DNA from 4 places in the Pseudomonas sp. TH37 genome. Region 3 is predicted to be linked to each of the others. Evidence: predicted binding sites of a transcription regulator. Region 3 holds the regulator's gene; each other region holds the start of a gene.
What was found. Region 3 encodes FliA, which starts transcription of late flagellar genes. Its sites were predicted from a motif close to CTAAAGTTTNNNNNNNNNNNGCCGNTAA; they were not measured.

Region 1 (7,628 bases), on a different contig from region 3:
CGCATGCGAACGAGCATTCTACCCGGAAACGATGGTGAGGAAAGTGGCGTTATTCCACGATGCATGCACTGCGCTGTGACGGGGCTCACTTAAAATAAGGGCTTTTTGCTGAACTTCAACCCATCGAGGGCACAAGTTACTCGTTGATTTAATGGGTAAAGCGCTCGCAAAGCAATGGGTCGGGGGCAACGGGTGCTTTCTGTTACCATGGCCACTCTGTTACTTCAGGTGTTCGATCATGGCATTTCGCCCTCTCACGGCCAGAGCACCCGCCGTTCTGCTTCGCGAAGCCAAACCGCTGAAAGCCATCTTTGGCCACGCTCAACGCCTGGGTCATTTACAACGTCTGGTGGAAAGCCAGCTGCAGCCGGCTGCCCGCGAGCATTGCCATGTGGCGTCGTGGCGTGAAGGCAGTTTATTGCTGATTGTCACCGACGGCCACTGGGCCACCCGCCTGCGTTATCAGCAAAAGCGTCTGCAACGGCAGTTACAGCTGTTCGACGAGTTCGCCAGCCTGACGCGGATCCTGTTCAAGGTTCAACCGCCTACCGTTCAGCAAGGGGCGGCGGGGCATACGATAAATTTGTCGACCGATGCGGCGGCGACCATTCAGGCGACGGCTGACGGGATTACCGACCCAAACCTGCGGGCGGCCCTCGAACGCCTGGCGGCGCACGCCAAACCCAAGGTTTAAAAGCAGGATCAAAAGATCGCAGCCTTCGGCAGCTCCTACAGGATGTTCACAATTCAATGTAGGAGCTGCCGCAGCCTGCGATCTTTGCTTTTTCAGCGGCGTTTGCTGCCTCCGAGCAATGACCCCATCAACCCGCGTACCAATTGTCGGCCCAATTGATTTGCCGCCTGTCGCATAGCTGATTTCAACGCCTGCCCTGCCGCCGTGCCGAGGAATTCCCCGGCCTGTTCAGTGAAACTCGGCTCTTCAGGTGCAGGTTTGCCCGGCGCAGCTTCAGGATCCGGCGCCAGGCCTTTGCGCCCCATCAGCACTTCATAAGCCGATTCACGATCGACCGGTTTGTCGTAACGCCCCTTGAATGGCGAACCGGCGATCAGCACGGTGCGTTCGGTCTCGGTCAGCGGCCCGATCCGCGATTGCGGCGGTGCAACCAATACACGCTGGACCATCCCCGGCGTGCCCTTGTCTTGCAAGGTGCCAACCAGCGCCTCGCCGATCCCCAACTCCGTCAATACCGACAAGGCATCGAACGCCGGGTTCGGCCGGAAACCGTCGGCCACCGCACGCAGGGATTTCTGTTCTTTGGCGGTAAATGCACGCAAACCGTGCTGAATGCGCAGGCCCAGTTGAGCCAGCACATCGTCCGGCAAGTCGCCCGGCGATTGGGTGACGAAATACACCCCCACGCCTTTCGAGCGAATCAGTCGCACCACTTGTTCCAGACGCTCCTGCAATGCCTTGGGCGTACCGGCGAACAACAAGTGCGCTTCGTCGAAAAACAGCGCCAGCAGTGGTTTCTCGGCATCGCCGCGTTCCGGCAATTGCTCGAACAGTTCGGCCAGCAGCCAGAGCAGGAACGTCGCATAGACTTTTGGCGCTTCGTGCACCAGACGACTGGCATCGAGCAAGTGAATGCGCCCGCGACCATCCACGGCCGGTTGCAACATGTCTTCCAGTTGCAGCGCCGGTTCGCCGAACAACGCTTCAGCGCCCTGCTGTTCCAGCGTCGCCAGACGACGCAACAGCGCCTGGCTGGAGCCGGTGGTCATCAACGCGGCGTCATCCCCCAGCAATTCGGGGTTGTCTCGCAGGTGATTGAGCAGCGCCTTCAAATCCTTCAAATCCAGCAGCAACAGCCCTTCGCGGTCGGCCACCTTGAACGCGGCATAGAGTGCCGACTGCTGACTGTCGGTCAGTTCCAGCAGGCTGCCGAGCAGCAACGGGCCCATTTCGCTCAAGGTTGTGCGCAGTGGATGACCAGACTGACCGTTAATGTCCCACAGGGTCACCGGATACGCCTGAGGCTTATGGTTCAGCCAGGGCATCCCGGCGATCCGCTCCGCGACCTTGCCTTGAGGGTTGCCGGCGGCGCCCAGGCCACACAGGTCGCCTTTGATGTCCGCCGCGAACACCGCCACACCGGCATCGCTGAAGGCTTCGGCCAGGCGCTGCAAGGTGACGGTTTTACCGGTCCCGGTAGCGCCCGCTACCAAGCCGTGACGGTTGGCCAGGCGCATGGCTTGGGCGATGGACTGGCCCGCGAGATCGGCGCCGATAACGAGTTGCAATGAGTCAGGCATTTTGTCACCCATGGTTAATCTTTGATCCTTCATGGCCGATAACAAGCGAGAGACCAGACTGAAAAATAGCGTCGGTAATTCCCTAAGGAGAGGTGGAAATATCAGCTTACTTTCAACACTGCCCATTTTGCGCGCCTTTATAAAAGCACGCCCTGGACATTAAGACTTTAGCGGACCCCAAGCCATGAATAAAAATCTGCGCTTCAGCCATAAAATACTGCTTGCCGCCGCCCTCATCGTTATTGCTGCCTTCGCCTCGTTCACACTGTACAACGACTATTTGCAGCGCAATGCGATACGCAACGATCTAGACAACTATCTGCAAGAAATGGGCAGCGTAACGGCCAACAATATCCAGACCTGGCTGGCCGGACGCAGCCTGCTGATAGAAAATCTGTCACAAAACGTCGCCCTGAACGCTGACACTGGCAATGTCTCCAAACTACTTGAGCAGAAGGCCGTGACCTCGACCTTCATGGGTGCCTATCTGGGCAACAAGGATGGCACCTTCATCATCCGCCCTGACAGCAAGATGCCCGACGGCTATGACCCTCGCGTCCGGCCTTGGTACAAGAGCGCCCAAAGCACCGGCGGCTCGGCACTGACCGAACCGTACATCGATCTCGCGTCCGGCCAACTGGTCATTTCCATCGTCAACAGTGTGCTCAAGGACGGTCAAAGCATCGGCGTGGTCGGTGGCGACCTCAGCTTGCAGGTGATCGCCGACAGCCTCAACGCGCTGGACTTCGACGGCATGGGTTATGCCTTTCTGATCAGCGCCGATGGCAAGATCCTGGTTCACCCGGACAAAGCCCTGGCGATGAAGTCCCTGAGCGAGGCGTATCCGAAAAACACCCCGCGCATCAGCAGCGAACTCAGTGAGATCGACGTCGACGGCAAGACCCGCATCGTCACCTTCACCCCAATCAAAGGCCTGTCCTCGGTCAATTGGTACATCGGTCTGTCGGTGGATAAAGACAAAGCCTTCTCGATGCTCAGCGAATTCCGCGCCTCGGCGGTCGTCGCGACTGTGATTGCCGTGGCCATCATCATCGCCCTGCTGGGCATGTTGATCCGCATCTTGATCCAGCCGCTGCACGTCATGACCCGCGCCATGGAAGACATCGCCGACGGTGAAGGCGACCTGACCAAGCGCCTGACCATCCAGAATCAGGACGAATTCGGCATCCTCGGCACCGCGTTCAACCGTTTCGTGGAACGGGTTCATACGTCGATCCGCGAAGTGTCCTCGGCCACTGGCCAAGTCAACGAAGTGGCCCTGCGTGTGGTGGCTGCCTCGAACTCGTCGATGTTCAATTCCGACCAGCAAGCCTCGCGCACCAGCAGCGTCGCCGCGGCGATCAACCAGCTCGGCGCCGCGGCCCAGGAAATCGCCCGCAACGCCGCGCAAGCGTCAAGTCAGGCCAGCGACGCGCGCAGCCTGGCCGAAGATGGCCAGCAAGTAGTGGATCGCAGCATTGCCGCGATGAATCAGCTGTCGAGCATGCTCAGCGCCTCGAGTACCAACATCGAATCGCTGAACAGTAAAACTGTGAACATCGGGCAGATTCTCGAAGTGATCACCAGCATCTCCCAGCAAACCAACCTGCTGGCGCTGAACGCCGCCATTGAAGCGGCGCGGGCCGGTGAAGCCGGACGCGGTTTTGCCGTGGTGGCCGACGAGGTGCGCAACCTGGCACACCGCACGCAAGAGTCGGCGCAACAGGTGCAAACCATGATCGAGGAGCTGCAAGTCGGCGCCCGCGAATCCGTCAGCACCATGAGCGACAGCCAGCGCCATAGTCAGGACAGCGTGGAAATCGCCAACCTGGCCGGTGAACGCTTGAACAGCGTGACGTTGCGCATCGGCGAAATCGACGGCATGAACCAGTCCGTGGCCACAGCGACCGAGGAACAGACGGCGGTGGTTGAGTCGATTAACGTGGATATCACCGAGATCAACACGCTAAACCAGGAAGGCGTGGAAAACCTGCAATCGACGTTGCGCGCGTGCTCGGACCTTGAGCAGCAGGCTTCGCGATTGAAGCAGTTGGTAGGCAGTTTCCGCATCTAGCGTCTGATAGACCCCAATCGCGAGCAGGCTCGCTCCCACACTGGATCTATGGTGAACACATTATTTGTGAACTACGGAGATCAAATGTGGGAGCGAGCCTGCTCGCGATAACGATCTGCAAAGCCCCGCAAAACCCCGCTGACACCCCGCGCCGCAAAACCCCGACCGAACATCTATCCTTCATATAGGTCAACCAAGGGAGAACAAACGGACCGGAGGAATGTTCATCGTGCATATCGCTGACATAACCATGTTCTACGCCCCTGCCAGCGGTGGCGTGCGCACTTATCTGGATGCCAAACACCGTCGCCTGGGCATCAAGCCGGGCATTTGTCACAGCCTGTTGATTCCCGGGGCTCATTTCAGTGAACAGGACGGTGTCTACACGGTTCCGGCCCCTGCCCTTCCATTCGGCAAGGGTTATCGCTTCCCCCTCCGTCTCGCGCCATGGCGCAATGTTCTGCAGGATTTGCAGCCCGATCTGATTGAAGTCGGCGACCCATACCTGACTGCCTGGGCTGCTTTGGACGCCAAACGCCAACTTGATGTGCCGGTGATCGGTTTTTATCATTCGGACCTGCCGCTACTGGTCAGCAATCGCATGGGCAATTGGGTTACCGCCAATATCGAAGCTTATGTCAGCAAACTCTATGGCAACTTCGATCGGGTTCTGGCGCCGAGCCAAATCATGGCCGATAAGCTGATCGGGTTGGGCGTGAAGAATGTTTTCGTACAACCGCTGGGCGTCGACCTGCAAACGTTCAACCCCAGTAAACGGGATACAGGTTTACGGGCTGAATTGGGCATCGATGAAAACACTCATCTGCTGATCTTCGCCGGCCGTGGATCGAAGGAAAAAAACCTGCCGGTGCTGCTCAAATGCATGAAACGCCTGGGTCGTCGCTATCACCTGTTGCTGGTAGGCTCGTCAATGCCGACCCTGGTACCGCGCAATGTCACCGTCCTCAACGAGTTCTACCCGGCGGCGCAAGTCGCGCGCTTGATGGCCAGTGCCGATGCGCTGGTGCATGCCGGTGATCAGGAAACCTTTGGCCTGGTGATCCTCGAAGCCATGGCCAGCGGCATTCCGGTGGTGGCCGTGGCGGCCGGGGCTTTTCAGGAAATTGTCACCGATCAATGCGGCCTGCTTTGCACACCGAACAATCCAGCAGCAATGGCCAACGCTGTGCGTGAACTGTTCAGTCAGGGCAGCGCCGCGCTGGGCAAACAAGCCCGCAGCCATGTCGAACAGCATTACGCCTGGGATATCGTGGTCGACAGCCTGTTGGGGCACTATCACGCCGTACTCGGCACTCAATGGCCACTGACCGCCAATGGTTGAGCCCATGAACGCGCCCAGCCTGTTACTGGTATTGCACGACGTTGCGCCGCAAACCTGGCCCGATTACCAAGCCTTCGTCGAAGCCGTCGACGCGCTGGGTGAGGTACCGATCACCTGGCTGGTGGTGCCCGACTTCCACAAGCATAACGACCTGGACGCGTATCCGGCGTTTCGACGTTTGCTGACCCGCCGCGTCGCTCTCGGCGACGAACTGGCACTGCACGGTTACTTCCATTGCGATGAAGGCCCCATCCCCCTCACTCCCCGAGACTGGTTCATGCGCCGAATCTACACCCATGAAGGCGAGTTCTACGACCTGTCACAGGGAGCCGCCCTCACCCGCCTGCGTGCCGGAATCGAGGTGTTCCACCGTTACAACTGGCCATTGCAAGGTTTCGTCGCTCCGGCCTGGCTGATGAGCGACGGCACCCGCCAAGCCTTGCGCCAGGTACCGCTGCGCTACACCAGCGACTCGCAGCATCTGTATCGATTGCCGGATTTCACCGCGATCGATGCTCCGTGCCTGGTCTGGAGTGCGCGCAGCGCCTGGCGTCGGGGTCTGTCGAAAATCGTCAGCGATCAGCGCGAACAACGCTGGCACCAGGCGCCGGTGATTCGTCTCGGCCTGCACCCGGTGGACATGCGCCATGAGTTCTCGCGTCAGTACTGGCTGCAAACCCTAAAGCGCTTGCTCGACGAGGGTCGTGTGCCGATGACCAAGGCCAACTGGCTGGCCCGGCAACGCGACCCCATCGGTCGCGCCGCATGAGCCGCGGGATTCTGCTGGTCGTCGCCCTGCTCGCTGCGGTGCTCATCCCGTCGTTGCTGGGTGGCGGAGAGACATGGTCGCGGTTGCAAAGCTTTCCGCTGAAATGGTTGCTGATCATGTTCGGCATGATCCTGCTCTGCTGGATGCTCAACACCCAGCGCTTGCGTCTGCTGCTGGGGGATCAGCGCGACAAGATCAGCCGCTTCAAAAGTCTTGGGGTGGTGATGTCCGCCGAGTTCGCCTACTGCGCCACTCCCGGCGGCAGTGGCGGACCGCTGACCATCATGGCCTTGTTGGCACGCCACGGCGTACGACCGGCCAGGGGCAGCGCCGTGTTCGCCATGGATCAGTTGAGCGATCTGCTGTTTTTTCTCTGCGCGCTGAGCGGGATTCTGATTTATGCACTGTTCCAGCACCTCAGTCAGCGCATGGAATGGCTGCTGACCGTCAGCGCCATCTCGATGTTCGGCGGGCTGTTCAGTTGCGTATTGGCGGCTCGCTACCACCGCTCGCTGATTCGTCTGAGTGGTCGGTTGCTCGCTCGTCTCAATGTCAAAGGCACCACCCGAATGCGCTGGGCGCGAAAGCTCCTGCACTTCCTGGCGGCGTTTACTGACACATTGAAGTTGCCTTTTCAGACATTGATCACGGTGTTTGCACTGACCTGCCTGCATTGGCTCTTGCGCTATAGCGTGCTGTATCTGGCATTGCGTGGGCTGGGCGTGGACTTGCAGTGGGCCTGGTGCTTTCTGATCCAGATGCTGTCACTGAGTGCGGGGCAGTTCAGCCTGTTGCCGGGCGGTGCCGGGGCGGCGGAACTGACATCGGCGGCGCTGCTGGCGCCCATGGTCGGGAAATCCACCGCGGCGGCGGCGATTCTGATCTGGCGGACAGTGACCTATTACTTCTATCTGGTGGTCGGTGGGCCGGTGTTTTTGATGATGCTTGGGCGGCCATTGCTCAGGAAGTTGATGAAGCTCAAGCAGGCTTAAAAGATCGCCTGTGGCGAGGGGGCTTGCCCCCGTTGGGCTGCGAAGCGGCCCCCGGCATTCCTTCATCTTGCGACGGCTGCGTCGCCGAACGGGGCGATGCGGCGTTCCGACAAGCCCCCTCGCCACGGTCCTGTAACTGCTCCCACAACTCGGCGGCACCGGGAAACTCCGTGCCGT
Region 2 (7,628 bases), on a different contig from region 3:
CGGGCGGCGCATGCGGAGTGTGCGTGGAACACCAACAGCATCATCAGTGCCATTCGCACTCACGCGGCGGGCTGAAGCATGCGCAAGGGACTGTTCATCGGCATTAATAACTACAGCCATGTTTCGCAATTGAGTGGTTGCAACAACGACGCGATGGCCATGGCTTCGGTGCTGAAAACCGACGCCAATGGCGATCCGAACTTCAAGAACCTGGTCCTGACCTCCGCCGAAGATTATCTGAACCGCGAAAAGCTCGAAGGGCATATCCAGGAATTGTTTTCAGGCGATTGCAGCGTTGCACTGCTGTACTTCGCCGGTCACGGCAACTTCGACGTTGATACGGACGAAGGCATGCTGATACCCCAGGACTACAAATCCGCCAAGGATGGAATTCGCATCAGCGACATCCTGAATTGGGCGACCAAAGCCGTAAAAATCAAAAACAAAGTAATTATTCTCGACTGCTGCCAGGCGGGCTCGGCGGGCGAAGTGCGGGCGCTACGCAGCGAAAGCAGCATGGTGTGCGAAGGCATGACCATCCTCACCGCGTGCAAAAAGGAAGAGCCTGCGATGGAAGGCGCCAACCACGGCGTCTTCACGGGGCTGTTGCTGCAAGCCCTGCACGGCGGCGCCGCAAACATATTGGGAAAGATTACCCCCGGCAGCCTCTATTCATTCGTCGACAACGCTCTCGACGCGTGGGAACAGCGCCCGGTGTTCAAGACCAATGTGTCGCAGTTCATTTCATTGCGAGAAGTCTCGCCACTGATCCCCAAAGAGATTCTGCGCAAACTGCCCGACTGGTTCGAAGAGGCGGAATCAATGTTCGCCCTCGACCCCAGCTACGAACCTACCGAAGCCACGTTCGACCCGGAGCACGGCGAAGTCTTCGCCCAACTGCAAAAGTGCAATCGCCACAGCCTGATCGAACCGGTGGACGCCGAACACATGTACTACGCCGCCCTCCATTCCACCGGTTGCCGCCTCACCGCCCTCGGCGCCTATTACCGCGAACTCGCGATCAAGGGACATTTCTGATGCCTGTGTTTATCAGCTACCGCCATAGCGATCGGCCCCACGCCATCGCCATCAACTCCCGTCTTATTCAGGCCAACATCAAGACGTACTTCGACGTGCTGGATCCGGAATCACAGACCACTGACGACATCACCGGGGTCATCACCCGCAACATCACCGCGTGCACGCACTTGCTCGCCGTGATTTCGGAGAACACCGCACAATCCTGGTGGGTGCCGTTCGAAATCGGAGAAGCGACCATCAGCAATCGCCGCATCTGCTCGTACCAGATTGGCCCCAGCGCTTTACCGTTGTACCTCGACAAATGGCCGAAACTGAGCGGCGATACAGACATCAATTTTTTCATTGATGCTTATCGTGAGGAGGTGATAACCAAACGCTCGATAGGACTGGAATCGATCAGTGAGTCGGTTCGCGGCATCTACAAAGGAAATGCAGACCTGTTCCACGACCAACTCAAGAACCGCATCCGACGCGGTTTCTGACAGACGCAAAAAAGCCGCGATGATCGCGGCTTTTTCATAGATCACTGCTTGGGCGGATCACCCGGTTTCGGCGCAGGAGCATCAAACAGATTCAAACGCTCCCGAAGTTCATGAGCCGGCAGCGGTTCCTTATCCGCCGGCAATGCGTTCGGATCGGCTGGCGGTGCGGGCACTTCGCCCGGGCCACCCTGCCCTTGCGTCGGCGCTGGCGCCGGTTCGGCCCCTTGCGAACCTTCAATGGCCTTTTGGGCTTTTTTGGTCAGCACCACGATGTCGATGCGGCGGTTGACCGGGTTGAACGGGTTCTCCCGATCGAACAATGCCGACGAAGCGTAACCGACGACCCGCGCAACCTGAGCGTCCGGATAACTGCCGGCGACCAGTGCACGGCGAGCCGCGTTGGCGCGGTTGGCCGAAAGTTCCCAGTTGCCGAAGTCGCCGGTGCCCGAGTACGGCTTGGCATCGGTGTGGCCGCTGATACTGATCTTGTTCGGCACCGCCTTGATGGTGTCGGCCATGGCCAGCAGGATGTCTTCGAAATACGGCTTCAGACGCGCACTGCCGGAGTCGAACATCGGGCGGTTCTCGGCGTCCACGATCTGGATGCGCAAACCGTCCTGAGTGATCTCGAAGAGAATCTGGTCCTTGAACTTCTGCAACTGCGGGTTTTCTTCGACCTTGTTCTGCAACTCTTGCAGCAGCAATTCCAGCCGTTCCTTCTCGACCTGCTCGGCCATGCCTTCGACCTGTTCGGAGTCGATAGTCACCTTGTCTGGCTGAGGCTGGGATTTCACCTCGGGGTTGAGGGTGTCCTCCGGTGCCAGGGTCGGCGAGCCGCCCAGATCGATGATGTACGGCGTACCGCTTTCGGAAAAACCGACCGGGTCCTTGAAGTAACCGGCAATGGCGATCTTCTGTTCTGGCGTTGCCGTGGACAACAGCCACAACACCAGGAAGAACGCCATCATCGCGGTCGCGAAGTCCGCGAAGGCGATTTTCCAGGAGCCCCCGTGATGCCCGCCCGCGTACTTTTTGACGCGCTTGATGATTATCGGCTGGTTATTTTCCATGACTTAGCGACCGCGAACCGCTTGTTCCAGCTCAGCGAAGCTAGGACGGTGCGCCGGGTACAGAACCTTGCGACCAAATTCCACCGCCAGCGATGGCGGCATGCCAGAAGCCGAAGCCACCAGCGAGGCCTTGATGGCTTCGTAGACGTTCAGTTCTTCCTTGGCGTCGTGGGCCAGGGCATGGGCCAGCGGACCAAAGAAGCCGTAGGCGGCGAGAATACCGAAGAAGGTACCTACCAGTGCCGCACCTACGTGCAAGCCAATCATTTTCTGGTCGCTTTCACCCAGGGAAGCCATGGTCACCACGATACCCAATACCGCCGCGACGATACCGAAACCCGGCATGGCATCGGCGATGCCGTTAACTGCGTGGGAGGGGTGGTCCAGGTCTTCCTTGAGGCTGGTCAGTTCCATGTCGAACAAGCCTTCGAGCTCATGGGGAGCCATGTTGCCGGAGGACATGATGCGCAGGTAATCGCAGATGTACGCAGTCATGCGGTCATCTTTCAGGACTGCCGGATACTTGGCGAAGATCGGGCTCGCAGCGGCATCTTCGATGTCGCCTTCGATCGCCATCATGCCTTCTCGGCGGCTCTTGTTAAGAATCTCGTAAATCAGCCCCAGCACTTCCAGGTAGAAGGTGTGGTTGAAACGCGAACTGAACATGCCCAAGGACTTCTTGAGCACGTGCATCGTCATATGACCGGGGTTGGCCTGCAGGAATGCACCAAGGGCCGCGCCACCGATAATCATCACCTCGAAAGGCTGGATGAGGGCGGCAATCTTGCCGTGGGAAAGCACGTATCCGCCGAGCACGCTCGCGAATACGACGATGATGCCGATAATTTTAGCCATAGGTAGGAGAGCACTTACTGAGTCGGGTTCAAGGTCATATTCGGAAGTTAAAAAATCTCTTCTTCTCCTTATCGGCAAAACTGCGCCAGACTATAGCCAGTTCAATCGAAAAGCTAAATTAGCCCGCTCCGGGCACAGGTAATGCAGACAATGATCGCGTCCAGCCATGGCTAACGAAACGAACGTCCCAACACCAAAACCAACCACGCTCGAAGGCTGGGTCAAGCTTCTGGATGGCGTACGCCTGCCGGTTCCGCAAGCCAGTCATGACCAAGTCTGTAAAGCCATCCGCGATAACCGCAGCTCGCTGCGAGACATCGCCGAACTGATGCAGGACAGCCCGGCTCTTGCCTTGAGCGTAATTCGCGAAGCTAATCGCCATACCCATGGCAGCATGAGTACGCCGGCTGAAAACCTTGAGGTGGCGATCAATCGCCTTGGTTTGAAACGCACTGAAGAATTGCTCGATCGTTTGCCTGCCGAACCTCAATCGCAGATTCCTGTTGCCCTGCGCCAGCTTCAGTTGATCAGCCAGCACGCCACCCAACAGGCCAATGGTTTTTTTGCCGGTCGCCTGGCGCGGTTGTGGCAGGACATCCACTGGGGCAGCCTGCTGTTTCTTTCGCCACTGTGGCCCATGGCGTTGACCCATCCGCAGTTGCTAGAAGAATGGGAGCTGCGGGTCATCCATAAAGGTGAGTCGGCGCGCAAAGTAGAAAAGCAATTATTCGGCGTGCGCTTGCTGGAAATCTGTCTGGCGCTGGTGGATGTCTGGCGTTTGCCAATCTGGGTGCAGCAGGGTTATCGGCTGCTGCGGAGCGAACAACGCGAGCTGGTGAAAGTCCTGCGCATCGCGCGTGACAGCGATCACCCGCTACGCCAACAGAACCGTCTCGATGACGATCCGACGCTACGGCGTTGGCTCAATCAGCCCGCCAATACCGTGCTGCTGGCCAATGGTCTGGCGTTGTCGGCACAACAGGCCTGGGACAGTCCGCACTGTGAACGCTGGCAGTACCTGGCCAGCCTTTACTTGCAAATGCCGATGGATGAGGTGCAACAACAATTGCACCAACAGGCCGTTAACAGTGCCCGCCACCACGCCATGCCAGACCTCTGGCACCCAGCTGAAGCGCTGATCTGGCCGTCGGGCATGAACCGTGTTCACGGTGGTTTGCTGCCGGCCCCGGCGCCGACCGCAGAAGACCTGGCGAAGTGGCGCAAGCAATGCGCCGAATTGCTGGTGGAGCCGAGCCGTTTTACCAATGCCATGCACTTGACCACATCGGCCCGAGACGCCCTGGTGGCGTGTGGCATGCGGCGGGTGATGATTCTGATGGCCGACCGTACTCACGCTAATCTGCGCGTGCACCAAACTGCCGGGTTGCCCAAAGAAGTGGCCGGCCTGAACCTGGTGGTCAGCCAAAGCACCGTGCTGCAGCGCCTGCTCGCGCAACAGGCTCAGGTGCGTCTGACGCCAGCCAACAACGCACAATTCTCGGCCCTGCTGCCGGCCAGCCTGCGTAAACAGTTCAGTGGTGAACACCTGCTGTTGCGTTCCCTGGTCAACAACGGTCGGGTGATCATGATCGTGGTGGTGGATCAGGGCGGCGGGCCGTTCTCGGAAATTACCGTGCAAGCATTCGGCAAAACCGCGCAATGCATCGAAAAGGCCCTGCACAGCTTTAGCCACCGCTAGGGGCTGATGCCGGTGTAGCAGCTGTCGAGCCCCAGCGAGGCTGCGTTCGGCTGCGAAGCAGTCGTGAATCTGGCTGACGCGATCTGCCTGATGCACCGCACGCTCTGATTTGACGACTGCTTCGCAGCCGAACGCAGCCTCGCTGGGGCTCGACAGCTGCTACAGCCGAACGCGGCAGCTGCTACAGATCGCATTACGGCTTAACTGTTTTCAGTTATTTCCTGTGCCGAAATAACTGATAACAGGCCCTCATGACGCTGCGCTACAATCCTCCCCTTTGTGCTCTGGAGACCTCACATGTCTGACTTCTCTGGCTTGGCGCTGGTGATCGAGCCGAGCGACCTGCTCCCGCGTCTCGACTCCCGCGAACTGATTCTGGTGGACCTGACCAGCAGCGCCCGCTATGCCGCAGGGCATATCCCCGGGGCACGCTTTGTCGATCCAAAACGTACCCAATTGGGTCAGGCGCCTGCGCCAGGCCTGCTGCCGACCCAAGCCGCGCTTGAAGCATTGTTCGGCGAACTGGGCCACAACCCCGATGCGGTCTACGTCGTCTATGACGACGAAGGCGGCGGTTGGGCCGGTCGCTTTATCTGGCTGCTGGATGTCATCGGCCACAGCAAGTATCACTATATCGATGGCGGCCTGCCGGCCTGGCTGGCAGAAGGTTTGCCAATGTCGATCCAGATCCCGCCAGCGATCGGTGGCCCGGTCGCCCTGACCCTGCACGACGAACCCATCGCCACCCGCGAATACCTGCAAAGCCGTCTCGGTGCCGCCGATCTGGCGATCTGGGACGCGCGCGGGCCGCTGGAATACTCCGGCGAGAAAGTGCTGGCAGCCAAGGGCGGGCACATTCCCGGCGCGGTCAATTTCGAGTGGACAGCCGGCATGGATCAGGCGCGCAACCTGCGCATCCGCACCGACATGCCGAAAATCCTGGAACAACTCGGTATCACCAAAGACAAAGAAGTCATTACCCACTGCCAGACTCACCATCGTTCTGGCTTCACGTATCTAGTAGCCAAGTCGCTCGGTTATCCGCGAGTCAAAGGTTACGCCGGCTCCTGGGGCGAATGGGGCAACCACCCCGACACGCCCGTAGAGATTTAAGGTTTTTTAAGGACAGTTAATGAATAAGCGTTTGTTTATCCTCAGCCAATACCTGCTGCCCCACCACTTGCTCTCGCGACTGGCCGGCTGCATTGCCGAATGCCGCGTGCGCTGGTTCAAGAACGCCTTAACCGCCTGGTTCGCCAAGCGTTATCAAGTGGACATGTCCCAGGCGCTGGTCGAAGACCTGACGGCTTACGAGCACTTCAATGCGTTCTTCACTCGAGCCTTGAAAGACGGTGCTCGCCCGCTGGACCAAACCCCAGGCGCGATCCTCAGCCCGGCCGACGGTGCCGTCAGCCAGCTCGGCCCGATCGAACACGGTCGCGTTTTCCAGGCCAAGGGCCACAGCTTCAGCGTGCTGGAACTGCTCGGTGGTGACGCAGCCAACGCAGCGCCATTCATGGGAGGTGATTTCGCCACTATTTACCTCTCGCCCAAGGATTACCACCGCGTGCACATGCCGCTAGCCGGCACGCTGCGCGAGATGGTCTACATCCCCGGCCGCATCTTCTCGGTCAACCAGACCACCGCTGAAAACGTACCGGAACTGTTCGCTCGCAACGAGCGTGTGGCGTGCATTTTCGACACCGAACGTGGCCCGATGGCCGTAGTGCTGGTGGGCGCGATGATTGTGGCGTCGATCGAAACTGTCTGGGCCGGGCTGATCACGCCGCCAAAACGCGAACTGAAAACCTTCCGCTACGACGAAGCCGCCCGTGCGCCGATCCATCTGGAGAAAGGCGCGGAATTGGGTCGCTTCAAGCTCGGCTCCACGGCGGTCGTGCTGTTCGGGCCGGATCAAGTGAAATGGGCTGAAGGGCTGGGCACCCTTTCGCCAGTGGAGATGGGCCAGGGCATCGGCTTGCCAACCGCCTGATCCCGGACCCGCCGCCCGAATTTCTTTTGGGCGGCGCATCCCCCTGTAGGAGCTGCCGAAGGCTGCGATCTTTTGATCTTGTTGGTGATTGATGGCGCCAGGATGAAAAGATCGCAGCCTTCGGCAGCTCCTGCCAGGGCAAGCGTGACGTAAATATCGCGACATCCCCTCCAGCGTTCATAGCTGCTACAGTCAAGTCATTCACTGCCCATTTCCCGGTCGGAGTTTGTCTACGGCATGAATGAGACCAATCCTGTCCTGCTGCTACGCGCACCGATCCCGACGCTGTCGCGTCTGTCTTTCTGCGAAGCCACACCTCGCGACCTCAAGCGCTGGATCGCCAACCTGCCCAAAGCCAACATCGGCGAAACCGCTCGCCAGTTGTATCAAGGCTTGAGCGAACTCAACCAACTGCTCACATCCAGCGACAATCGCCTGCAATTGCTCGAACTGCTGCGGCCCGAGGTGTATTACGTCTGTAAGCACCT
Region 3 (7,628 bases):
GCGCTGCTCTTCGTGAGCGGCGGAGCTGACCAGCCAGCGCTTGAGGTAGAACAGAGGCAGCGCCTTGTCCCGCACGATCACCACTTCCTGGCCGTCCACCACGTTGGTGCGCGACAAGTCGAGGTGGAAGATCTCGTTGACGTTCACCAGCGGGAACGCGAACGCCTGGTTGCCGAGCATGACCATCAGCGTCGGCATGATCGCCAGGGTCAACGGGACCTTGATGACGATCTTCGAGCCCTTGCCCTTGGTCGAGTAGATATTGATGGTGCCGTTGAGCTGGGCGATTTTGGTTTTCACCACGTCCATGCCCACGCCGCGCCCGGAGACGTCGGAAATCTCGGTCTTGGTCGAGAAACCCGGAGCGAAGATCAGGTTGAAGCAATCCGACTCGCTGAGACGGTCCGCCGCATCCTTGTCCATCAAGCCTTTCTTCACGGCGATACCGCGCAGAACGTCGGCATCCATACCTTTGCCATCATCGGAGATGGACAGCAGGATGTGGTCGCCTTCCTGTTCCGCGGACAGGATCACCTTGCCGCTGCGAGGTTTACCCATCGCTTCGCGCTCAGCCGGCTCTTCAATACCGTGGTCGACCGAGTTGCGCACCAAGTGGACCAGCGGGTCGGCCAAGGCCTCGACGAGGTTCTTGTCGAGGTCGGTTTCTTCGCCGACCAGCTCCAGGTTGATCTCTTTCTTGAGCTGGCGAGCCAGGTCGCGAACCAGACGCGGGAAGCGCCCGAAGACTTTCTTGATCGGCTGCATCCGGGTCTTCATGACCGCGGTTTGCAGGTCGGCCGTGACCACGTCGAGGTTCGACACGGCCTTGGACATGGCTTCGTCGCCACTGTTGAGACCCAGACGGACCAGGCGGTTACGCACCAGTACCAACTCGCCGACCATGTTCATGATTTCGTCGAGACGCGCGGTATCGACCCGCACGGTGGTCTCGGCTTCGCTGGCCGGTTTTTCTGGTGGTGGCGCAGACGGGGCACGAGCAGGCGCCGGTGCGGCAGCGGCAGCAGGCTTGGGCGCTTGGGCTTTTGGTTCAGGCGCTTTGGCAACAGGTGCCGGCGCCGCAGCCTTGACGACTGGGGTTGCTACGACGGAAGCAGCAGAACCGGTGCCCACTTCAGTGAACTTGCCCTTGCCATGCAATTCGTCGAGCAGCGATTCGAACTCATGATCCGAGATCAGATCGCTGCCGGCCGCTTTAGCAGTTGGCGCAGCCGGGGCCGGGGCCGAAGCAATCGCCGACTCCAGCGCATCGACGGCAAAGTTGCCTTTGCCGTGCAGCTGATCGAGCAGTGCTTCGAACTCGTCGTCGGTAATGTCGGAGCTGTCGCCTGCCGCTTTCGGGGCTGCCGGTGCGGTAGGCGCTGCGACCACTGCATCGGCGGCGAACTGGCCTTTGCCGTGCAATTGATCGAGCAACGACTCGAACTCGGCATCGGTGATTTCGTCGCTGGTCGCCGCATCGGCGGCAGGCGGAGCAACCACAGGCGCCTCGGCCTGAGCCTTGACGGCATTCAGCGAGTCCAGCAGTTGTTCGAATTCGTTATCGGTGATGTCACCTGACTCGCTTTCGGCGGCGGGTGCTTGCATCACTTCAGCGACAGGTGCCGCTTCATCGGCAGTTTGCGGCTCGGCCAGGCGGGCCAGAGCAGCCAGCAATTCAGGTGTGGCAGCCGTGATCGGGCTGCGTTCGCGGACTTCGCTGAACATGCTGTTCACCGCGTCCAATGCTTCGAGAACCACGTCCATCAGTTCCGAGTCGACGCGTCGTTCACCCTTGCGCAGGATGTCGAACACGTTCTCGGCGATGTGACAGCACTCCACCAGCTCGTTGAGCTGGAGGAAGCCGGCGCCCCCTTTTACAGTGTGAAAACCGCGAAAAATTGCATTGAGCAAATCCGCATCATCCGGTCGGCTTTCAAGCTCGACCAGCTGTTCGGACAGTTGCTCTAGAATCTCGCCGGCCTCAACCAGGAAATCCTGAAGGATCTCTTCATCGGCGCCGAAGCTCATTAAGGGGGTGCTCCTGAGGTCTAAAAACCTAAAAAACCTAAAATGCTAAAACTCTAAAATCCTAGGCTGGATAACAAATCGTCCACATCGTCCTGACCGGACACAACGTCTTCTCTTTTATCGGCATGAATCTGCGGACCTTCACCCTGAGAGAGATGTTTTTGTGGATCTTTTTCAGCCAGCATCGCATCACGGTCATGTTCGATACCCGCAAAGCGGTCTACCTGGCTGGCCATGAGCACGAGCTTGAGCAGATTGCTTTCAACTTCGGTGACCAACTGGGTCACGCGTTTGATCACCTGACCGGTGAGGTCCTGGTAATCCTGGGCCAGCAGAATGTCGTTGAGGTTGCTCGACACGACGCGGTTGTCTTCAGTGCTGCGTGTCAGGAAACTGTCGACGCGCCGGGCCAGTTCGCGGAACTCTTCAGCCCCGACTTCGCGACGCATGAACCGCCCCCAATCCGTGCTCAGCGCCTGAGCTTCGTCGCTCAGGCTGTTGATCAGCGGCGTGGCGTTTTCCACCAGGTCCATGGTGCGGTTGGCTGCGGCCTCGGTCAGCTTGACCACATAACCCAGGCGCTCGGTGGCATCCGTGATCTGAGACACTTCCTCGGCTTGCGGCATGTGCGGGTCAATCTGAAAGTTGACGATCGCGCTATGCAGCTCGCGGGTGAGCTTGCCCACTTCCTGGTACAGGCCGCGGTCACGGGTCTGGTTGAGCTCATGGATCAGTTGCACAGCGTCGCCGAACCTGCCTTTTTCAAGGCTCTCGACCAGTTCGACCGCGTGTTTTTTCAGGGTCGATTCAAAATCGCCCTGTGAAGATTCGTTATGCTCCATAGCTCCCCCGTGACGGACTGGCTTTGCACATCAACCGATGCGTTCGAAGATCTTTTCAATCTTGTCTTTCAACGCCTGAGCTGTGAATGGCTTGACCACATAGCCGTTCACACCCGCCTGAGCGGCTTCGATGATTTGCTCGCGCTTGGCTTCGGCCGTGACCATCAACACCGGCAGGTGTTTGAGTTTTTCATCGGCACGCACGTGGCGCAGCAGATCAATACCGGTCATGCCGGGCATGTTCCAGTCCGTTACCAGAAAGTCGATGCTCCCGCTGTTGAGGACCGGAATCGCGGTAATACCGTCATCCGCCTCGACCGTGTTGGTGAACCCAAGGTCACGCAACAGGTTTTTTATGATCCGCCGCATCGTTGAGAAGTCATCAACGATGAGGATTTTCATATTCTTGTCCAATTCGACCTCCAAGCAGTCTTAAAACGCGCGCAGCACCTGAACGCGCCGTTCAATCAATTCGGCGTAACACTCAACAGTTGTATGGATTACAACGGGCCGTGGCTGACGCAGCAAAATGCCGTACCAACCTCGTTCGCAGTGTCCCCACACTGCCTGTCAGCGCGCTCGCCACTCCCCCAAACGCCCCCGCAAACGGGCCGCGCACTGGCTGTGTAACTGGCTGACCCGCGATTCGCTGACCCCCAGGACCTCACCGATTTCCTTGAGATTCAACTCTTCGTCGTAGTACAGCGCCAACACCAGTCGCTCACGCTCCGGCAAATTGGCAATCGCGTCCGCCAGCGCCGCCTGGAAGCGTTCATCTTCCAGATCGCGTGACGGCTCGAGATGAGCACTGGCGCCATCCTCATGCAGCCCTTCGTGTTCGCCGTCCTGCAACAGATCGTCGAAACTGAATAACCGGCTACCGAGGGTGTCGTTCAAAATCCCGTAATAATCGTCGAGACTCAATTGGAGTTCGGCCGCAACCTCATGATCTTTAGCGTCACGGCCGGTTTTAGCTTCAATCGAGCGAATCGCGTCGCTGACCATGCGGGTATTGCGGTGAACCGAACGTGGCGCCCAGTCCCCCTTGCGCACTTCATCGAGCATCGCGCCGCGGATTCGAATGCCCGCGTACGTCTCGAAACTCGCGCCTTTGCTGGCGTCGTATTTGGTTGATACTTCAAGCAGGCCGATCATCCCGGCCTGGATCAGGTCTTCGACCTGGACACTGGCCGGCAAACGCGCCAGCAAGTGGTAGGCAATGCGTTTGACCAGTGGCGCGTAACGCTCGATCAGCTCGTACTGCGCGTCACGTGCCGACTTCTTGTAGAGGTTGTAGCCACTGGCTGTCATAGGACGGGTCCTGCCGTTTGTTGCACGAGGCGCTCGACGAAAAACTCCAGGTGCCCGCGCGGGTTGGCCGGCAGTGGCCAGGTATCGACCTTCTGCGCAATGGCCTTGAACGCCAGGGCGCACTTGGAACGCGGGAAGGCTTCGTAGACGGCACGCTGCTTCTGCACGGCCTTGCGCACGCTTTCGTCGTAAGGCACCGCACCGACGTATTGCAAGGCGACGTCGAGGAAACGATCCGTGACCTTGGTCAATTTGGCGAACAGGTTGCGGCCTTCCTGCGGGCTCTGCGCCATGTTGGCCAGGACGCGGAAACGATTCATGCCGTAGTCGCGGTTAAGCAGTTTGATCAGCGCGTAGGCGTCAGTGATCGAAGTCGGCTCGTCGCACACCACCAGCAAGACCTCTTGTGCTGCGCGGACGAAACTGACCACCGAGTCACCAATGCCCGCGGCGGTGTCGATCACCAATACGTCGAGATTGTCGCCGATGTCGCTGAAGGCCTGGATCAGGCCGGCATGCTGGGCCGGGCTCAGATGAACCATGCTCTGGGTGCCGGATGCGGCCGGAACGATGCGAATGCCGCCGGGCCCTTGCAACAGCACGTCGCGCAGCTCACAGCGGCCTTCGATCACGTCGGCCAGGGTACGTTTGGGTGTCAGCCCCAGCAGGACGTCGACGTTCGCCAGCCCCAGATCGGCATCCAGCAGCATGACGCGCCGGCCGAGCTCAGCTAGAGCCAGGGACAAGTTCACTGACACGTTAGTCTTCCCGACGCCACCTTTGCCGCCGGTCACCGCGATCACCTGTACGGGATGCATGCTGCCCATGTTATTTCTTTACCTTGTCTTGCATAGACGGAGGCCACATTACTGGCTGCGCGTTCAGCGACTGAACAATGCATGGCAGACCATCGATGTAGGTACAAAAAATGTTCATTAATACCTCAGCCAACCTGCTTGGTCGGGCTGTGGTAAATATCAGCGAACATATCAGCCATGGCTTCTTCGCTGGGTTCTTCCTGCATTTGCACGCTAACGGCGCGGCTGACCAACTGATGACGACGCGGCAGATGTAAATCATCCGGAATCCGCGGGCCATCAGTCAGATAAGCCACCGGCAATTCATGACTGATGGCCAGGCTCAACACCTCACCCAAGCTTGCCGTTTCATCCAGTTTAGTCAGGATGCAGCCGGCAAGGCCGCAACGTTTGTAACTGTGGTAAGCGGCGGTTAGAACCTGTTTCTGGCTGGTGGTTGCCAAGACCAGATAATTTTTTGATTTGATGCCCCGTCCGGCGAGGCTTTCGAGCTGCATGCGCAGTGCCGGATCGCTGGCCTGCAGGCCTGCGGTATCGATCAGCACCACGCGTTTACGCAGCAAAGGCTCCAGCGCCTGCACCAGCGATTGGCCCGGGTCGACATGAGTCACTGACACATTGAGGATGCGGCCCAGGGTCTTGAGCTGTTCCTGAGCACCGATGCGATAGCTGTCCATGCTCACCAGCGCGATATTCTGCGCGCCGTACTTGAGCACGTAACGGGCTGCGAGCTTGGCCAGTGTGGTGGTCTTGCCCATGCCGGCCGGGCCGACCATGGCAATCACACCGCCCTCTTCCAGTGGCTCGACTTCCGGAGTGGCAATCATCCGCGCCAGGTGCGCGAGCAACATGCGCCAGGCCTGACGTGGTTCTTCAATGTCGGTAATCAGTGCCAGCAGATCGCGCGACAACGGGCCGGACAGGCCGATGCGTTGCAAGCGACGCCAGAGGTTGGCCTGGGCCGGACGACTGCCTTGCAACTGATTCCAGGCCAGCGAGCCAAGTTGCACTTCCATCAGTTCACGCAGGCTGTTGAGCTCGAAACGCATCGAGTCGAACGCACGCGGGTCGACGCCGGCCGCTGCGACAGGAGCGGGTGCCGAGCGCCGAGGCTCTGCCAGTGTTGGCTCGATCAACGGCTCGGCGGCGGTCAACGGCAGGCCGGCGAACAATTGGCGATTGGTGGTCTTGTCGCTCTCGCCATCGCCACGCAGGCTCAGTTCGGCCTGGGCGGTGACGATCCGCGACTGGGTCTTGCGCAACTCATCCTCGAGTTCCATGTTCGGAACACGCGGGGCCAGCGCCGACAATTTGTAATCCAGGGCAGCCGTCAGCTCGACACCGCCAGCGATCCGGCGGTTGCCAATGATGGCGGCATCGGCGCCCAGCTCATCACGAACCAGTTTCATGGCCTGACGCATATCGGCGGCGAAAAAACGCTTAACTTGCATAAACCACTACCTCAGCCGTTGGGCCCTACTGTCGCAACGATGGTCACTTGCTTGTTGTCAGGGATTTCCTGGTAAGCCAACACATGCAAACCCGGGACTGCCAGTCGGCCGAATCGCGAGAGCATCGCGCGAACCGGACCGGCCACCAGCAGAATCACCGGTTGACCTTGCATTTCCTGACGCTGCGCCGCTTCGATCAACGAGCGTTGCAGTTTCTCTGCCATGCTTGGCTCCAGCAGAACACCCTCTTCCGAGCCTTGTCCTGCCTTCTGAAGACTATTGAGCAATATTTGTTCCAACCTTGGCTCCAAGGTGATCACAGGCAGCTCCGACTCAGTGCCTACAATGCTTTGCACGATTGCGCGGGATACGCCGACGCGCACCGCGGCCACCAAAGCGGCAGTATCTTGACTCTTGGCGGCATTGTTCGCGATGGCTTCGGCGATGCTGCGAATGTCCCGTACCGGCACCTGTTCGGACAGCAATGCCTGCAAGACTTTGAGCAGCTGCGACAGCGAAACTACCCCCGGCACCAGCTCCTCGGCCAGTTTCGGTGAGCTTTTGGCCAGCAATTGCATGAGTTGCTGGACTTCTTCGTGGCCAATCAGCTCGCTGGAGTGCTTGTACAAAATCTGGTTCAAGTGGGTTGCCACTACCGTACTGGCATCGACCACGGTGTAGCCGAGGGATTGCGCCTGGGCACGCTGGCTGATTTCGATCCAGACCGCCTCCAGACCAAAAGCCGGATCTTTGGCGGTAATGCCGTTGAGCGTGCCGTAGACCTGCCCCGGGTTGATCGCCAGCTCGCGGTCCGGGTAAATCTCGGCCTCGGCCAGGATCACGCCCATCAGGGTCAGACGGTAGGCGCTAGGCGCCAGGTCGAGGTTGTCACGGATGTGCACAGTCGGCATCAGGAAGCCCAGGTCCTGGGAGAGCTTTTTACGCACACCCTTGATCCGCGCCAGCAACTGACCACCCTGGTTGCGATCCACCAGCGGAATCAGGCGGTAACCGACTTCCAGGCCGATCATGTCGATCGGCGTCACGTCATCCCAGCCAAGCTCCTTGGTTTCCTGGGCGCGGGCCGGCGATGGCAGCAGTTCCTGCTGGCGCTTGACCTCTTGCAGGGCCTGAACCTTGACCGTGTTCTGCTTCTTCCAGAACAGGTAAGCGCCGCC
Region 4 (7,628 bases), on a different contig from region 3:
AGTGGATGGGCCAACAATGTACGTCTTGAGGTCAGCGCCGATGGCGTACTGACCCATATCCAGGCCGATTCTCATGCAGATGACGCCGAACGGCTGAGCGGTCCGCTACTGCCGGGAATGCCGAACTTGCACTCTCACGCCTTCCAGCGGGCCATGGCCGGGTTGGCGGAAGTGGCGGGTAATCCGAATGACAGTTTCTGGACCTGGCGCGATTTGATGTACCGGCTCGTCGGAAAAATCAGCCCGGACCAACTCGGCGTCATCGCCCGTCAGCTGTACATCGAAATGCTCAAGGCCGGTTACACCTCGGTCGCGGAATTTCATTACGTACACCACGACACAAGCGGCCAACCGTACGCAGACCCAGCCGAACTGGCGCTGCGCATCAGTCAGGCCGCCAGCTCTGCCGGTATCGGTTTGACCCTGCTGCCGGTGCTCTACAGCCACTCCGGTTTCGGCGGCCAGACCCCGAACGAAGGTCAGCGCCGCTTTATCAACAGCACTGAAAACTACCTGAAACTTCAGTCGCGCTTGCAGCCGATCCTGGCACAGCAACCGGCGCAGGCCCTGGGTTTGTGTTTCCACTCGTTGCGCGCGGTCACCCCGCAGCAGATCAGTGAAGTGCTGGCAGCCAGCGACAAGCAGTGCCCGGTACACATTCACATTGCCGAACAGCAGAAGGAAGTCGATGACTGCCTGAGCTGGAGCGGTCGCCGTCCGCTGCAATGGCTGTACGAAAACACTGAAGTCGATCAGCGCTGGTGCCTGGTCCACGCAACTCACGCCAACCCGGAAGAAGTCACGCTCATGGCCAAGAGCCGCGCCATCGCCGGCCTGTGCCTGACCACCGAAGCTAACCTCGGCGACGGGATTTTTCCGGCGGTGGATTTCCTGGCACAGGGCGGGCGCATGGGCATCGGTTCTGACAGTCACGTGTCGTTAAGCGTGGTGGAAGAATTGCGCTGGCTGGAATACGGCCAACGTCTGCGTGATCAGCGGCGTAATCGTTTGTATGGCGCGGATCAGCCGATGGTCGGCCGCACACTGTACGACGCCGCGCTGGATGGCGGCGCCCAGGCGCTGGGGCAGCCGATTGGCGCCCTGGAAGTCGGCAAGCGTGCGGATTGGTTAGTGCTCGATGGCAACGATCCGTACCTGGCGACGGCCAGTGGCGACGGGATTCTCAATCGTTGGCTGTTTGCCGGCGGTGATCGCCAGGTACGGGATGTGCTGGTCAACGGCCAGTGGGTTGTGCGTGACGGGCGGCATGCCGGGGAAGAAGAGAGTAATCGGGCGTTTACCCAGGTTCTGCGCGAACTGCTCGGTTAACCGAAAAAGCAAAAGATCGCAGCCTTCGGCAGCTCCTACCTTGGTCCGGTTGGCCGCAATAATGCGGATCAACACGGACTCTGTAGGAGCTGCCGCAGGCTGCGATCTTTTTCGGCCGCGCCGCTAGTTCGAAGTCTTGGCCATCTTGGTATCCGACGTGCGCCAGATCAGTCGCGTCGTGTCATAACCCTGCTGACGCGCCTTGCTCAGCAGTTCTTCTCGCACTACACCATTGACCGCCGGGGTGCGTGACAACAGCCAGAGGTGACGGCGGCTCGGGTCGCCGACAATCGCGGTCTTGTAATCATCGCTGACGTACAACACCCAGTACTCTCCCTTCGCCACACCAGGTATCAGTCGCGAGAACCAGGTATCGAACTCGACCCACAGCTTGTCGGCCTTGCCGGGCACCTGTGGATAAGCCGTGCCTTTGGCCTCTTCCCATTGCCAGTCCGACGTCAGACAGCGGTTCAGCACCGCCATGTCACCTTCAGGCTTGAGGCTGTAATGGGCTTCGGATTGCGCGCAGTTGCGCTGGAAATACACCGGCAGACGCGCCAGTTCGTACCAGGTTCCCTGGTAGCGCTTGAGGTTGACCGTGTTGACGGTCTTGGGTGCCAACGGATCTACGCCAGAAGTGGCGCAGCCGGCCAATACCAGGCCGGCAAAAAGTACGATCAGTAACCGCTTCATTATTTTTTTCTCCCGCGGGCGCATAGCCCCGGTTTACTTCAGGCCTTGGCCAGAAAACATCAGCACTTTGTCACCGGCATACTGCACGCTGATAAAGCTGTTTTTGTCGCCCCAGGTGCAACTGGACATGCCGAGCGCGCCCGAGCAATCGGTCGGTTTGCCCAGCAAGGTTTCAACCTCGGCCTTGGGCATGCCGGTCGACAGCTTCGAGTAATTTTCCTGATTGATCTTGCCGCACGCTGCCAACAACACGCAGAACGAGAGCAAGGCGATAGAACGCAGCGACATGGTGTAACTCCTGGGGCGAAGGGAATGGCATGGCTGCCAAGCTGAAGCTTAGAAGAGAAAACCTCTCTCTGGTTCCCTGAGCATTCGGCTATTTGTTTGGCCACCCGTCAGCCTTTTGTCGATAAATCAGCCACTTTTTCACGCCGCTGAGTATTTCGTCGGTTTTCGCTGAAGCCGCCTAATCTTTGGCGCTGGCCAGTCGACATAGAAGCAGCGCAAAGCCTTCCACTGTGGCAAATTGACACCCCTTGTTGACCAGCCCCTTCGCGGTAGCTCATTTAATGACCAGAAACATGAAGTTCAGCCACAAAATACTGTTGGCAGCCGCTCTTGTGGTGGCCGTTGCATTCGCCTGCTTCATCCTGTTCAACGATTACCGCCAGCGGCAGACCCTACGCAGCAGTACCGAGTCCTCGATGCAGGAACTCGGCAGCCTGACCACCAGCAATATCCAGACCTGGCTGGAAAGCCGCATCCAGTTGCTGCAATCGCTGTCCCAGCAGATCGCCGTGGACGGCAGCGCCCAAGCCAACCTCAAGCGCGCCATCGACCTGCCGGCCTATACCAGCAACTTCCAGCTGAGCTACTTCGGCGGCACCGATGGCGTGATGTTCTCGGTCCCGGCCGGCAACCGCGCCGCAGACTACGACCCGCGCGCGCGTGGCTGGTACAAGGCGGCCAACAATGCGCAACAGACCATTGTCACTGAACCCTACATTGCGGCATCGTCGGGAAAACTGGTGATTACCGTTGCCACGCCAGTGAAGCATCAGAATCAAATGATTGGCGTCGCCGGCGCAGACATTGATCTGTCCAGCGTCAGCGCGATCATCAACTTGCTGAATTTCGGCGGTCATGGCCATGCATTTATTGTCAGCGCCGACGGCAAGATCCTGATCCACCCGGACAGCAAACTGGTGCTCAAGAACCTGGCCGACGCCTATCCCAACGGCGCGCCGAAAATCAGCCCGGGCCTGAAGGAAGTCGAGCTGGACGGCAAAACCCAGTTCATCTCCTTCACTCACGTCAATGGTGTGCCGTCTGCCGACTGGTACGTGGCGCTGGTGCTGGATAAAGACACCGCGTTCTCGATGCTCAGCGAATTCCGCACCTCGGCAATCATTGCCATGGTCATCGCCGTGGTGATCATCATCGCACTGCTGAGCATGTTGATCCGCGTGCTGATGCAACCGCTGCTGACCATGGGCCGCGCCATGCATGACATCGCCGAGGGCGAAGGTGACCTGACCAAGCGTCTGACCATTCACGGCCAGGATGAATTCGGCGCACTGGGCACCTCCTTCAACCGTTTCGTGGAACGTATTCATACCTCGATCCGCGAAGTGTCCTCGGCTACCGGCCAGGTCAACGAAGTCGCCTTGCGAGTCGTCGCGGCCTCCAACTCGTCGATGTTCAACTCCGATCAGCAAGCCTCACGCACCAGCAGCGTGGCTGCAGCAATCAACGAACTGGGCGCCGCCGCCCAGGAGATCGCCCAGAACGCCGCCCTCGCCTCGCAGCATTCGAGCGACGCCCGCGCCTTGGCCGAAGACGGTCAGCAAGTGGTGGATAAAACCATTGCTGCCATGCAGCAGCTGTCGGCAAAAATCAGCGATTCGTGCGGCAACATCGAAACCCTGAACAGCAACACGGTAAACATCGGCCAGATTCTGGAAGTGATCACCAGCATCTCGCAGCAAACCAACCTGCTGGCGCTCAACGCGGCCATCGAAGCAGCCCGTGCCGGTGAAGCCGGCCGTGGTTTTGCCGTGGTCGCGGATGAGGTGCGCAACCTCGCCCACCGCACTCAGGATTCGGCGCAGCAAGTGCAGAAGATGATCGAAGAACTGCAAGTCGGCGCCCGGGAAGCGGTCAGCACCATGACCGACAGCCAGCGCCAGAGCGAAAGCAGCGTCGGCATCGCCAACCAGGCGGGCGAACGCCTGGGCAGCGTGACGCAGCGCATCGGTGAGATCGACGGGATGAACCAGTCCGTGGCGACCGCGACCGAGGAGCAAACCGCTGTGGTGGAGTCGATAAACGTCGACATCACCGAGATCAACACGCTGAACCAGGAAGGTGTGGAGAACTTGCAGTCGACGTTGCGTGCGTGTGCTGACCTTGAGCAGCAGGCGGCGCGGTTGAAGCAGCTGGTTGGAAGTTTCAGGATCTAAGGCGCTTTCACCAGCCTCATCGCGTGCAAGCCCGCTCCCACAATAATCCTCGGTGGACACAAATTTTGTGTACGACAGAGATCACTGTGGGAGCGGGCTTGCCCGCGATGGCGTCATCAGCGACAACGAAAAACTAGAAGCGGGATCCAGGCCCTGAAAGAAACTCAATTTCTTCAGCCGTAGATTCGCGCCCCAACACCGCATTGCGATGGGGAAACCGCTCAAACCGCGCAATGATCTTCTGATGCCGCTCGGCATAATCCAGGTTGTCAGCAAACACCGCCCGATCCGCCTCCGGTTGCTGTTCAACCAGATCAAGAAACCGCGAAACCGCTTCGTTCTGTACTGCCAGATTTTCGCAGTGCTCGAACACCAGATAGATAAACACCCGCTGGATCGGTCGCAGTTGCCGATCGAAATCCGCAGCAATGCCTTGCGCTACCAGTGCCTGAGCCCTGAGGTCGCCTGAAAAGGATTTGGGGGTATCGCGAAAGATCATTCGCGGAAGTTGATCGAGTAGCAGCACCAGGGCCAGCCAACCTTCAGGGTGTTGCACCCATTCGGTCAATCCGCCGGCCAGTGCCTGCTCGACCTGGTCCCCGAAACGCTCGCGCGCTTCGAGGTCCTGGCTGTCGCGCTTGCCGAACCATAACTTGCCCTTGTCAGCCGATATCTCGTTGGGTGATTCGAAAGATCCGAACCACCATTCGAGCAACGGCTGCCAGGGCGCGGTCATGGTTTATTCCTTGTGGTAAGCCGTGACGCGGGCAACTTCTTCTTTCGAACCGAGGAACACCGCAACACGCTGGTGCAGGCCTTCCGGCTGGATGTCGAGGATGCGCTGATGGCCGTCAGTGGATGCGCCACCCGCTTGTTCAACCAGGAACGACATCGGATTGGCTTCGTACATCAGGCGCAGTTTGCCCGGCTTCGACGGCTCGCGGCTGTCGCGTGGGTACATAAACAGACCGCCGCGGGTCAGGATGCGGTGCACGTCAGCCACCATCGCGGCGACCCAACGCATGTTGTAGTTCTTTTTCAGCGGGCCTTCTTCGCCTGCCAGTAATTCGCCCACGTAGCGCTGTACCGGAGCTTCCCAGTGACGCTGGTTGGATGCGTTGATGGCGAATTCCTGGGTGGTTTCAGGAATGGTGATGTCTTCATGGGTCAGGACGAAGCTGCCCATTTCACGGTCCAGGGTGAAGCCTTTCACGCCGTCGCCCAGGGTCAGCACCAGCATGGTCTGCGGGCCGTAGATGGCATAACCGGCGGCTACCTGCTCGGTGCCTGGCTGCAGGAAAGCCTTTTCGTTCAGAGGTTCGTTCTGGCTCAGGTATTCGTTCGGGCAACGCAGCACCGAGAAGATAGTACCGACCGGTGCGTTGATATCGATGTTCGACGAACCGTCCAGTGGGTCGAATACCAGCAGGTAGGCGCCTTTCGGGTATTTGCCCGGGATCTGGTAGGCATTGTCCATTTCTTCGGACGCCATGCCGGCCAGGTGACCGCCCCACTCGTTGGCTTCAAGCAGGATCTCGTTGGACAGCACGTCGAGTTTCTTCTGCACTTCGCCCTGGACGTTTTCAGTGCCCATGCTGCCCAGGACACCACCCAGGGCGCCTTTGGACACGGCGTGGCTGATTTCCTTGCAGGCACGCGCCACCACTTCGATCAGGAAGCGCAGATCGGCAGGAGTGTTGTTGCTACGGGTCTGCTCAATCAAATAGCGACTCAAGGTAACGCGGGACATGGAAGGCTCCGGTGGAATGGGGGGGCTAAAAACCCGCGCAGTTTAGCGCGAGTCGGGGCGCATTTCCTCCTATCAGACGTGATACACCCAATAGAGTTCATGTGCGGGGTTGAGCGTAGTTCGAAATGGGCATTTTTACCGACCGATAAATCGCTATCGCGAGCAGGCTCGCTCCCACACTGATCGCAATCCTCTGCGGGAGCGAGCCTGCTCGCGATTGGGTGCAAAGCACCCGCTTTCAGGATTTGATGGGGGGCTTGCGCAGCAAGCTGAAGGCCATGCCCCCCAAAACCAGCACACTGAGCAACAGCACCGCCCACAACCCGAATTTCTTCCAGTTTGTGTCCGCCACCGTTGGCACGGTCGCCGCAGGAGTCACCACAACCCCACCCTCCACCGTCGCCTTGCCCAACGCCGCCAGCTTCGCAGCGCTGTAATCCGGAATCAGCGTCGACAATGGCAAGCTCGCCGCCTTCACCGTCGCACTCCCCAGCGCCAGCGTATAAGGCCCGGCCCCGCGCGCCAGGAACACCAGTTGCGTGGAGCGCACGGCAAATCGGACGGTCGGCGCTTCGGCGCCCAGGCCACCGCCGCGCTCATCCACCGTCAGCTTCAATTGCTGCACGGTCTGGCCCGGCAGCTGCAATTCGTTCTGCACCACGTCCTGGCCGTTCTGGGTCAAGCGGTAGAGCAAACCGCTGGTCAACGTTTGCCACGGCAGGCTGGTTTCCCGGCGCCCCGACAACGTCACCGGTGCCAGGCTATTGGGTTGATTCAGCTCGATCTGCAAACGCTGGACGTTCAATCCCATCGGCAATTGCCAGATGTACTCACCGGCTTTCACGCTGGTGCCAGCCAACGGTTGCGACCAGACCAACGGCAGCGGCAAGGTGCGAGGGTTAGTGCTTTCCAGTTGCGCCGACGTCAGCACTGGCGCCGATTGAGGTGAACTCCACAGCAAGCGCAGGTAGCGCGCCGATTGCCCCGGTAGGCCGACTTCATGCTGCTCGACCCGTTCGTCAGCAAACGTCAGACGCGCCACTTGCCCTTCGCCCCACGACTGCCAATGCTGCAAATCGTCGCTGGCTTCAATGCTGAAACGCTGGAAACCATCGCGATCGCTGGTCCAGTCAAGGATCAATTGCTGTAACGGCGCCTTGATTCGACTGGCATCGAGTAACCAGCCGCGCAGCTCTTCTTCGCCCGCCTCCAGCTGGCTGGACGGTTGCACTTCGATCAACGTGCCGTTGGTGTTCGATTGCACGCGCACACTCGGCGCGCGTTCGGTGGCATCCGCCGAGTTGTACAACGGGAACCACTTCACGTCGTTCAGCGTGCGGTTTTCACGGGTCTGCGCGGGTTCTCGGGCCAAAGCATAAGCCTGAGGCTCACCG

Region 1: a site for FliA is predicted at 2,289-2,316, ahead of JFU11_RS10335 (methyl-accepting chemotaxis protein). Genes of this name have one in related genera too.
Region 2: a site for FliA is predicted at 3,517-3,544, ahead of motA (flagellar motor stator protein MotA). Genes of this name have one in related genera too.
Region 4: a site for FliA is predicted at 2,489-2,516, ahead of JFU11_RS17230 (methyl-accepting chemotaxis protein). Genes of this name have one in related genera too.

What each region holds. Positions count from the first base shown of each region.
Region 1 is NZ_JAEKFD010000003.1:233,694-241,321, reverse strand. Features, by position in the region: gene JFU11_RS10345 (DciA family protein) at 239-694, shown strand; gene JFU11_RS10340 (helicase HerA-like domain-containing protein) at 787-2,274, opposite strand; gene JFU11_RS10335 (methyl-accepting chemotaxis protein) at 2,459-4,348, shown strand; gene JFU11_RS10330 (glycosyltransferase family 1 protein) at 4,569-5,690, shown strand; gene JFU11_RS10325 (polysaccharide deacetylase family protein) at 5,683-6,459, shown strand; gene JFU11_RS10320 (lysylphosphatidylglycerol synthase transmembrane domain-containing protein) at 6,456-7,451, shown strand.
Region 2 is NZ_JAEKFD010000016.1:20,558-28,185, reverse strand. Features, by position in the region: gene JFU11_RS27350 (TIR domain-containing protein) at 1-75, shown strand, start outside; gene JFU11_RS27345 (caspase family protein) at 79-1,038, shown strand; gene JFU11_RS27340 (toll/interleukin-1 receptor domain-containing protein) at 1,038-1,523, shown strand; gene motB (flagellar motor protein MotB) at 1,565-2,593, opposite strand; gene motA (flagellar motor stator protein MotA) at 2,597-3,448, opposite strand; gene JFU11_RS27325 (HDOD domain-containing protein) at 3,615-5,147, shown strand; gene JFU11_RS27320 (rhodanese-like domain-containing protein) at 5,445-6,260, shown strand; gene asd (archaetidylserine decarboxylase) at 6,280-7,140, shown strand; gene JFU11_RS27310 (hypothetical protein) at 7,378-7,628, shown strand, end outside.
Region 3 is NZ_JAEKFD010000001.1:384,832-392,459, forward strand. Features, by position in the region: gene JFU11_RS01840 (chemotaxis protein CheA) at 1-2,028, opposite strand, end outside; gene JFU11_RS01845 (protein phosphatase CheZ) at 2,082-2,870, opposite strand; gene JFU11_RS01850 (chemotaxis response regulator CheY) at 2,901-3,272, opposite strand; gene fliA (RNA polymerase sigma factor FliA) at 3,441-4,181, opposite strand; gene fleN (flagellar synthesis regulator FleN) at 4,178-5,008, opposite strand; gene flhF (flagellar biosynthesis protein FlhF) at 5,125-6,450, opposite strand; gene flhA (flagellar biosynthesis protein FlhA) at 6,462-7,628, opposite strand, start outside.
Region 4 is NZ_JAEKFD010000006.1:165,834-173,461, forward strand. Features, by position in the region: gene JFU11_RS17215 (formimidoylglutamate deiminase) at 1-1,329, shown strand, start outside; gene JFU11_RS17220 (lipocalin family protein) at 1,453-2,022, opposite strand; gene JFU11_RS17225 (hypothetical protein) at 2,056-2,310, opposite strand; gene JFU11_RS17230 (methyl-accepting chemotaxis protein) at 2,592-4,484, shown strand; gene JFU11_RS17235 (DUF924 family protein) at 4,618-5,220, opposite strand; gene JFU11_RS17240 (class 1 fructose-bisphosphatase) at 5,224-6,234, opposite strand; gene JFU11_RS17245 (DUF3999 domain-containing protein) at 6,473-7,628, opposite strand, start outside.